3 regions of the Lysinibacillus sp. NPDC094403 genome follow, and region 3 is predicted to be linked to each of the others. Evidence: riboswitches for the same ligand, from Rfam matches in the RefSeq annotation. Region 3 holds a riboswitch; each other region holds the start of a gene.
What was found. Region 3 has a riboswitch for S-adenosylmethionine ahead of ACQKMV_RS19605 (cyclase family protein). Riboswitches for the same ligand answer to the same signal wherever they lie in the genome.
Positions count from the first base shown of each region.

Region 1: linked by a shared signal. The riboswitch ahead of ACQKMV_RS20905 (bifunctional homocysteine S-methyltransferase/methylenetetrahydrofolate reductase) and the one ahead of ACQKMV_RS19605 (cyclase family protein) in region 3 are both predicted to bind S-adenosylmethionine.
Region 2: linked by a shared signal. The riboswitch ahead of ACQKMV_RS07415 (methionine ABC transporter ATP-binding protein) and the one ahead of ACQKMV_RS19605 (cyclase family protein) in region 3 are both predicted to bind S-adenosylmethionine.

Region 1 covers NZ_JBNNTL010000021.1:29,400-32,682, reverse strand. The annotation lists gene metH (methionine synthase) at 1-153, opposite strand, end outside; gene ACQKMV_RS20905 (bifunctional homocysteine S-methyltransferase/methylenetetrahydrofolate reductase) at 146-1,993, opposite strand; SAM riboswitch class I at 2,082-2,181, opposite strand; gene ACQKMV_RS20900 (protoporphyrinogen oxidase) at 2,307-3,283, opposite strand, start outside.
Region 2 covers NZ_JBNNTL010000003.1:72,887-76,169, forward strand. The annotation lists gene ACQKMV_RS07410 (methionine ABC transporter permease) at 39-707, opposite strand; gene ACQKMV_RS07415 (methionine ABC transporter ATP-binding protein) at 697-1,725, opposite strand; SAM riboswitch class I at 1,877-1,980, opposite strand; gene ACQKMV_RS07420 (thioredoxin family protein) at 2,044-2,346, opposite strand; gene ACQKMV_RS07425 (toprim domain-containing protein) at 2,363-2,704, opposite strand; gene gcvH (glycine cleavage system protein GcvH) at 2,890-3,270, opposite strand.
Region 3 covers NZ_JBNNTL010000017.1:47,491-50,773, reverse strand. The annotation lists gene ACQKMV_RS19615 (MFS transporter) at 1-404, shown strand, start outside; gene ACQKMV_RS19610 (hypothetical protein) at 612-1,022, shown strand; SAM riboswitch class I at 1,170-1,274, shown strand; gene ACQKMV_RS19605 (cyclase family protein) at 1,372-2,109, shown strand; gene ACQKMV_RS19600 (DedA family protein) at 2,167-2,763, opposite strand; gene ACQKMV_RS19595 (Cof-type HAD-IIB family hydrolase) at 2,908-3,283, opposite strand, start outside.

The DNA.
Region 1 (3,283 bases), on a different contig from region 3:
TCTAGTTAGCACGAGATTTTCATTACAGCCATCATATTCCTCGCCGCCAAAATCCTCTGCTGATAAATTTTCATTTTGTAGCATTGTACCCATTGCGCCATCAAGAATTAAAATTCGTTTTTCTAGTTGCTCTTCAATCAAGTGCTTAGCCATTTATACTTACCCCTTTTTTCTGTTCATCCAATTGCTCAATAAATTTCATTAATTCTAGTGTCATATCGTAGCGTAAAAATGGTGTGATGAGGTAAATTCCATTGAAATATTCCGCTGCTACTTCTACTAATTCTTTGGCAATTGCAATCCCTTCTAGTGTTGCGCGTTCCTTATCATCCCCACAAGCCTTCATACGCGTTAACGCATCATCTGATAGCTTGATGCCCGGTACTTCATGATGTAAGAACTCCGCACTTTTATAGCTCGTTACTGGCATAATACCTATATAAATTGGTGTTTCTAAATGCTTTGTTGCCTCGTAAATTTCCACGATTTTTTCCTTTGTATAAACAGGCTGTGAAATAAAATAATCTGCCCCATGTTCAATTTTCTTTTCTAATCGAGAGACAGCTCTATCCAGCACACGTACATTAGGATTAAACGCAGCAGCTACAGAGAAATTCGCCTTTTTACGAAGTGGTTTCCCTGAGAACGATACACCTTCATTTAATTGTTTTATTAATTGGATTAGCTCCATTGATGATACGTCATAAACGCTAGTTGCCCCTGGGAAATCGCCTACCTTTGTCGGATCTCCAGTAACTGCTAAAATATCATGAATCCCTAGTGCATTTAATCCCATTAAATGTGATTGAAGACCAATTAAATTACGATCTCGGCATGTTATATGTGTCATCGGGCGTACCCCGTGCGTTTCTTTCAGTAAGGCACCCATTGCGACATTGCTAATCCTTGGGGAAGCAAGTGAATTATCTGCCATCATGATGACATCTGCGCCCGCCTCATATAATTTTTTTGCCCCTTTAATAAAGCCCTCAATCTCTAAATGTCTTGGTGTATCTAATTCCACTATAACTGAGCGTTCACGTTTTACTTTTACATGTAATGGCTCGTAATTTGGTGGCTCTGCTTCACGTAAAACCTCTACTTTTTCGGGCTTCGCGTACTTTTCCTCTACTGGAGATAGCTCCTCTAAGTACTTTTTCACAGCAGCAATATGCTTTGGTGTCGTACCACAGCAGCCACCAATTAAACGCACCCCCTGGTCACGAAGTGCTACAGCTGCTCGCCCAAAATAATCTGCCTCTGATTCATAAACGACACGGCCATCCTCCAAGTCAAGAAGAGAGGCATTCGGATATGCCGACATAAAAGCCTTTTCAGGAAGCTCTACACCTTCAAATGCTTGAATAGTATGGTGCGGACCTAAGCGACAGTTAACACCTACGATATCAGCACCTAGCGCTTCAAGTTCATGTAAAGCGTTATTTAAACTCATTCCATTTTGTAAAACTCCTGGTTCATGCATAGAAACTTGAGCAATAATCGGTAATATTGTTTTAGTTCGTAGCATTGTTAAAGTTGCTGTTAGTTCTTCAAAATCATAATATGTTTCAAGTAAAAGGCCATCTGGATTTCCTGCAAGTAAAACAGTAGCTTGCTCATCAACCGTTGCTAAAATTTCCTCTAACGTTGCGTCACTCTTTCGAATACCGCGGATTCCCCCAATAGTACCTAAGACAAATTGTCCATCCTCTGCCGCCGCTCGTTTTGCAATCGTTATAGCAGCTTCATTAAACTGCTGCACACGAGATTCTAATCCATAGCGGGCTAATTTTATTGCATTAGCACCGTAAGTGTTCGTTTGAATAATATCGGCTCCAGCTGCTATATATTCTCTATGAATCTTTTCAATTAATTCAGGTTTTTGTATATTCATTTCCTCATGGCAGTACTCCAAGCCATAACCATATAAAACTGTACCAATTGCACCATCTGCTGTAAGAACATTTGTTTTTAACCTTTCAAGCAATCCCATGAAACTAGCCTCTCTTCCCTTATTTATGAAAATAAAAAAGCCTTCTTTTACATAAAAAGAAGGCTTTAACGTTTCGTAATTGTTTTCCTTCTCATCTTCGACACAATGGTCTTCTGGATTTAGCACCTGACAATAAGTTGGTTGCTGAAGCTTCATAGGGCCAGTCCCTCAGCTTCTCTTGATAAGAATTTAGTATGAATTTTTTAAATAATTAAAAGAATCATAACGTTTACAAACGATTGAGTCAAGACTATTTCACTGAACACAGGATAATTTTTGCGAAAAATATAATATTTTGATTTATATCAGACAATTACGATAGTTTTCCAGCAAGTTCTTCACCAATTTTTTTACCATTTTGAATACATGCACCTATGCCTACTCCAAAATAAGAGCATCCCGCTATCGATAAATTGGGATAGTTTTTCTCAAGCTCTTGCACTAAACCTTGCAACGCTTCACGATGTGCCAAATCATACTTCGGCATCTGGTCAATCCATTTTGTCACATCGACAACAGTTGGTTTTTCCTCAATCCCCAAGCTTTTTCTTACATCCTCTAGGGCAACAGCTGCTAACTCTTCATTTGTCATTATACGCAATCTTTCATACGCAGGGTTAATGCTCTTATAAAAAAGTCGTACAAGTAGTTTTCCTTCGGATGAGGTATGTTTCCACTTACGACTTGTCCACGTTGCTGCATTACAAATAACATCTGAATTATGGGATACTATATAGCCTGTTCCATCTGCTGGTAATCTATTATCAGGTACATCAAACCCTAAATAAATCGTAATTGCGGATGCAGTATTGAATTGTTCAAAATAACAGTTCAAAGATTTATCCTGCAATAAGCTTTGTACCGATTCATTTGGCAGTGCCATTACAACATGATTTGCTTCTATCATTTTACCGTTTGCTAATGTAACAAGGTATTGATTTTCCTGCTTTTTAACACTAGTAGTGGCAATTCCTTTTATAACTTCTACATCCGTTAATGTTTCTTCAAGCCTATCAATTAGTGATGATAAACCATTTTTAAATGAAATAAATTTTTTATTGGATGCTTTCACAAATTGTTCCCTATTTGCATCGAAACCTTTAATAATACTACCGTAATCATTTTTGTAATCAATTAAATACGGTAAAGTGGAAGCAATTGAAAGTTGATTTAAATCTCCCGAATATACACCTGCAAGTACGGGTGCTATTTGGTTTTGAACAAGCTCCTCACCTAAATAATACGTTAAAAATTCCCCAATAGAGCTTTCCTTTGTAAACTCTTCATTTG
Region 2 (3,283 bases), on a different contig from region 3:
TGGATACTCTTTTTGTCACAATTTTTATTAGCGCTTCTTTAGCGTTTATCTGTTTTGATCGTAATCATGTCGCCAATCCATTGAATAACAAATACAACTATTAAGATTAATATAGTCGACATTAAAGTTACATCTGTGCGATTACGTTGGAAACCATCTAAGAATGCTAAGTTTCCTAGACCACCTGCACCGATAATACCTGCCATCGCAGTATAGCCAACAAGTGCTACAGCCGTTACAGTAATACCAGAAATAAGCGCTGGTAACGATTCTGGAATTAATACTTTCCAAATAATCGTTGACGTTTTGGCACCCATTGAACGAGCTGCTTCAATAACACCTTTATCAATTTCACGTAAAGCAATTAATACCATTCGTGCATAGAATGGTGCAGCTCCAATAATTAGTGCTGGTAAAGCCGCATCTGCGCCACGAATTGTGCCAAGTAAAAATTTCGTAAATGGAATTAACAAGATAATCAAAACGATAAATGGAATCGAACGGAAAATGTTAACGATTGAGCCTGTTAAAAAGTTCACAATTTTATTGGCCCATAGTTGGTTGGGACTTGATAAAAACAATAAGATTCCAATCATTAATCCAAGTATAAATGTGATAACCGTAGAAATTGTTGTCATGTACAATGTTTCATACGTAGCGTCCCACATTTTTTCCCAGTCGACATTCGGAAAAAGACTAGTTAGCATTTGCAATCACCTCCGTTTGTACTTCGACTGTATTTAAGTAGCTAAGTGCAGCAGTAACATTGGCCTCCGAGCCATCAATTTGCACAATAAGTGTACCGTACGCGCCATTTTTCGTTTGCGAAATATTACCATGTACAATACTTACTTCTACATCAAACTGTTTCACAAGATGCGAAATGACAGGCTGCTCTGTTTTTTCTCCTACAAAGATTAGCTTAACAAGTTGTCCATTAGGATAATTTGCTTTAATTTGTGCCACGGTTTCCTGTGTTTCCTTCGTATCTGTAATTTGAGAAACGAATTTTTTCGTAATGGCAGCTTGTGGAGCTTGGAATACTTGTAATACTTCACCACGTTCTACAATTTCTCCAGCTTCCATAACCGCTACACGATGACAAATTTTGCGAATAACGTGCATTTCATGTGTGATTAACACAATCGTTAGACCTAATCGTTCGTTAATATCGACAAGTAGATCAAGGATAGCATCTGTTGTCTCCGGATCGAGTGCAGATGTTGCCTCATCACATAACAGTACCTCTGGGTTATTAGCAAGCGCACGAGCTATACCTACACGTTGCTTTTGCCCCCCTGATAGTTGTGATGGATACGCCTTAGCGCGTCCATCTAGACCAACAAGTGTTATCAATTCTTTCACACGTGCTTCACGTTGTGCCTTTGGAACACCTGCTATCTCTAGTGGGAAAGCGATGTTTTCCGCAACGGTTCTAGACCAAAGTAAATTGAAATGTTGGAAAATCATACTGACCTTTTGTCTAGCATCTCTGAGCTTTTGCCCCTTTATGGATGAAAATTCTTGATTGTTAACTGTCACCCTACCAGATGTAGGCTTTTCTAAACCGTTTAACAATCGAATCATTGTACTTTTACCAGCGCCACTATAGCCGATAATGCCAAAAATTTCACCTTTATTAATAGAAAGGTTGACGTCTTTAACTGCAGTTAATTCGCCATTCGTAGTTTTGTATTTCTTCGTAATATTTTGAAGATTAATCATAGCGAATTCTCCTTTTCTTATATCAATTATGCCTCGCATAATTGCGGCCAACGTGATGTTGGTCACTCAGTCGTGTGTTGATAGAAGTTAAAAAAACCCCTTCACTTATAGACAAGTAGAAGGGGTCACGTAACTTATACGCTAAACCGTTCTCTCATCTTTCAAAGATAAATCTTTGGGTGATTTGGCACCTTTTCACATTGTGATGGTTGCTGGGCTTCATAGGGCACTTCCCTCCGCCGCTCTTTATAAGAGTTCGATATATTTATTGTTTTTTAATATATTTGTTACTTTACCACGCGATTAATATTCAGTCAATTAGTTTTTTAACAATTCGTATAAATATGGTACGGATTGAAAGGCATAAACTTTTTCTGTTACTTTTCCGCCTTCACATACGAGTAAACATGGTACACTTTCGATTTTATTATCATAAGCTATTTGCTCGAAAAAATTAATATTCGCTTTACCTACTTGTAGCTGTGGTAGCAATTGCTCAACAACCGTCATCATTTTCGATGCAACTGCACACGTTCCACACATTGGCGTATATAAATAAAAGGCAGCCTTTTCACCTGACTGGACAACCGCGTCCCACTGCTCTTTTGACCATTCTTCCATCATTTTTCACGCAACCTTACAAAATATATTCATTATGGATTGAGAAGTGTGCACGAAGCAATATCGCTGCTAACACCTTCTTCGGAGTTGTCTCAACTTCCTTATATGTTGGCATCGTACGTAAATGCTCAGCCTCTGGATAATGTCTGTCCATTAATGCTCGTAGTTTATCACCCGATGTATCTGCATCAAAAAACGTATAAAGCTCACAACCCTCGTATGGATCAAGTAGCTCTTCTAATTGATGCACACCAATTGTACCATTCGTACAAAGTATTTTAACATCTTCATTTAAAATAGGTTCAATTTGAAGCTTATCCGATCGGCCTTCGACAATTAAGCATTTTCCCTCGACCATCACGCCACCCCCATTTAGACATATCCCTTATAATTCATTATATCAATAAACTTGATCGTTGATACAGTTAGACACCTATTGATAAAGGAATATACTTGCATTCTCCTCACTGTTATAGTAGCGGGATGAATGAAGATAATAAAAAACGTCGGTAGTTTCCGACGTTTTTCTAATTCAGGCTTGTCTTATTCTGCAATCATTTCTTCGTATTGCTCAGCTGTCATAAGTTTTTCAACTTCTGATGCATCAGCAGGCTCTACAACGATCATCCAAGCTTTTTCATATGGTGATTCATTAACGAATTCTGGGCTATCTTCTAAATCTGCATTTACTTCAACTACTGTACCTGAGATTGGTGCGTATAATTCAGAAACTGTTTTTACAGATTCAACGCTACCGAATGGATCATCAGTTTTGATTTCGTCGCCAACTTGTGGAAGTTCAACGAAAACGATATCTCCAAGTTCAGCTTGTGCGAAGTGAGAAATACCGATACGTACTTTACCATCTTCTAATTTTACCCATTCATGCTCTTCAGAGTAACGTAAGTCTTTTGGTGTGCTCATGCAATAAACCCCT
Region 3 (3,283 bases):
ATACATTAGGTGGTTGTTTTGCGAATAATAACCCTTTACGCTCTATCTTTATTATCTTTATAGGCTTAGCATTGGCCGTACTCGGCATCGGCTTCTTTTTGGAATCATCAATCATTGGATTATTGATGGTCTTTATGATGGGGCTATTTATGTTTATGAATGTGCCAGGATTACAGCTTTATGCCGTTCAGCTTTCAGAAAAGTATATACCATCAGCTATTTCAATGGCTTCAGCATTAAACATTTCAGCTTTTAACATTGGCATTTTTCTAGGGTCATACATTGGAGGATTCATCATTCGCCACCAATCTTTAGCTCATACTCCTATTTACGGATTCAGCATGGTGATGATTGCTGCAGCTACTACATTTCTATGGTTACTCTTTGATAGAAATAAACTTTGAAGATTTATCGGAACAAAATCTCATTTTATCGGAACAATTTTAGCTTTTATCGGAATCTTTTCTCGTTTTATCGGAACAATTTCAATTTTTATCAACGGGTGCCTCCTCGGGGACTAGTCACAGTTGAGACCCTGGAACGAAGCGGCAGCAACAAATGGCTTTGTTGTACATAATATAAGGTATCAGCATAGGATAGGAGGAATTTAGTTGTATTACAATCCTTATCCGTATTTTGTCTATCCAAATTATTATCCGGCATGGGTAATGGCAAATCAGCCAACAATTCAACACCCTTCTAGCCATCTAGCAATGCCGACAAACCCAACGAATAGAAGTCCATTTCCAATCGTCAATACAAAGAAATTGAAGACTTCCGCGAAACGGATCAAGGATATTATGCAGCAAGCACAATTACTTACGGATAAAATTGATGAATCAGAGCAATTTGCACATGATCTTATGGACGCGGCACAACAATCAAAGAAAACAGAAGTTGAAAAGTTAATTGCGTCAACAGGCATTACTATAAAATACGAAACTACCTATACACCAGATGGATTTCGTATAACATTTACTGAAAGTAGCTGTTGTAAGCTGACACTAATTTTGGGTTGGTGAAGAGTTGGTCCTTTGAAGAGGGCCTCTTTTTTTGCCTTTAGCATCTTTATGCATTCTAACCTTGTATCCCTATTGAACTTGTAAACTATAAATAAATATGCTAAAGTATTTGTGATTGTTATTTCTGAAAATTCTTATATTGTTTTTTTCTTATCAAGAGAGACGGAGGGATTGGCCCTATGAAGTCTCAGCAACCAGCCTATAGGTATGGTGCTAATTCCAATTGGCAAAATTCAGCCTTGAAGATGAGAAGACGACTTACTTATGTTGCATTGCAAAAGAGTCCTCTTCTTCAAGGAGGACTCTTTTTTATTTTTACATTCTAATTAAAAGAAAGCAGGGAACTATTATGACAAACGAACTTTTACAAGCAATTCAACTATTGAAATCGAAAGAATGGGTAGATTTAACACATACATTTGGTCCGAATTCTCCTCATTTCTTTATGTTTGATGATGCAAAATTTGAAACATTATTTTCCCATGAGGATGGCTTCTTTGCACAACAATTCACCTTCCCTGGGCAATACGGAACACATATCGACCCACCTATTCATTTTGTGCGAGATACACGTTATTTAGAAGAATTGGAGCTAAAAGAACTAGTGCTACCACTAATCGTTATTGATAAATCGAAGGCAGCCGAAATTAATAACGACTACACGTTAAGTATTCAAGATATTCTTGACTTTGAAGCTGAATATGGAGAAATTGAAGCAGGTACCTTTGTTGCGCTGCGTACCGATTGGAGTAAACGTTGGCCAGATAAAGAGTCTTTCAGCAATAAGGACGCTGATGGTAATAATCATATTCCTGGCTGGGGATTAGAAGCGTTACAATTTTTATTCAACGAACGAAAAGTAAGTGCTATTGGCCACGAAACTTTTGACACGGATTCAGCAGCAGATTTTCGTAAAAACGGTAAGTTAGACGGTGAATATTTTGTGCTAGATCAGGATACTTACCAAATTGAGCTTATGACAAATTTGGATAAACTACCTCCAAAAGGGGCCGCTATATTCAATATTGTGCCAAAGCCTGAAAAAGCGTCTGGATTCCCTGTCCGTTCATTCGCAATATTACCTTAATATAGCAAAGGTCTGATTCAGTAAATATAGAATCAGACCTTTCTTCATGAAAATAATTTATTTCGATGTATTCTTTCTTTTGAAAACAAAATAAACGATCAACATTATTATTAAGAACAATACTATGAGATAAATACTGTAGTGGGATAAATAGAACGCAACATAATGCCATTTCTCTCCAAGTACTTTTCCTAAAGTAATAAAAGTAAATGTCCATATAGTTGCTCCCGTATATGCAAAGAAAGCAAATTTTTTATAAGGATAATTATTAATAGCCGCAATATATGCTGTTAGATGCCGCACACCAGGAATAAAATATCCTATTAATAATAATCCAGGACCTATTTTCGCAAATAACTTTTTAGTAAAATCAATTTTCTGTTCAGTAATATGGATTTTCGAACCGTATTTTTGCAATAAAGGTAGCCCGAATTTATAACCTATATAGTAGCTCAGGGTAATCCCCCCTGCCGCACCTACGATAGCGCTGATTAAAGCTGGGATATGTGCGAGAGTTTCGCGATAAACGCTATACCCTACATATGTTAAAAATATCTCATCTGGAAGTGGCAGCCCAACAATCCCTCCAACTAGGATAAGAATGATGCCAAAATATCCGTAATGTTCAATAAGAGATTGCACGTGATGCGCCATAATTCCATCCCACCTAAAGCATAATGATTTCTTTTCAATGTTAACTTTATAATAACTCAAAGTAGGCAACATTATGAGTATTATAACGTTCATAAAGTTTTCCCCAACGTATAGTGGCTAGTCCATGCTATAAATATAGTTTTCTTAAACTATTATTTGTAGCTCACGTAGAGCAAACTCAATACCATCATCAGTTGATTTCTTCGTTATAAAATCAGCGACATTTTTTAAGGCTTCACTACCATTGCCCATTGCAATACCAAGGCCAACCTGTTCCAGCATGTCGATATCATTATCTCCATCCCCAAAAGCAAGTGCTTCCTTAGGACTTAAGTTGAAATAATCTAGTACAGCTTGAACAGCAATCGATTTGGAAACATCATGCTGCAAAACATTTGTAATGTACGGATGCCATCTTTTAAACAATAAATGAGGAAATTGTGAGGTATATCTATTCTCTATATCCTCATTACCATACAAACACATTAAGTAAACCTCTTGCGTTAAAATATCCTCATTA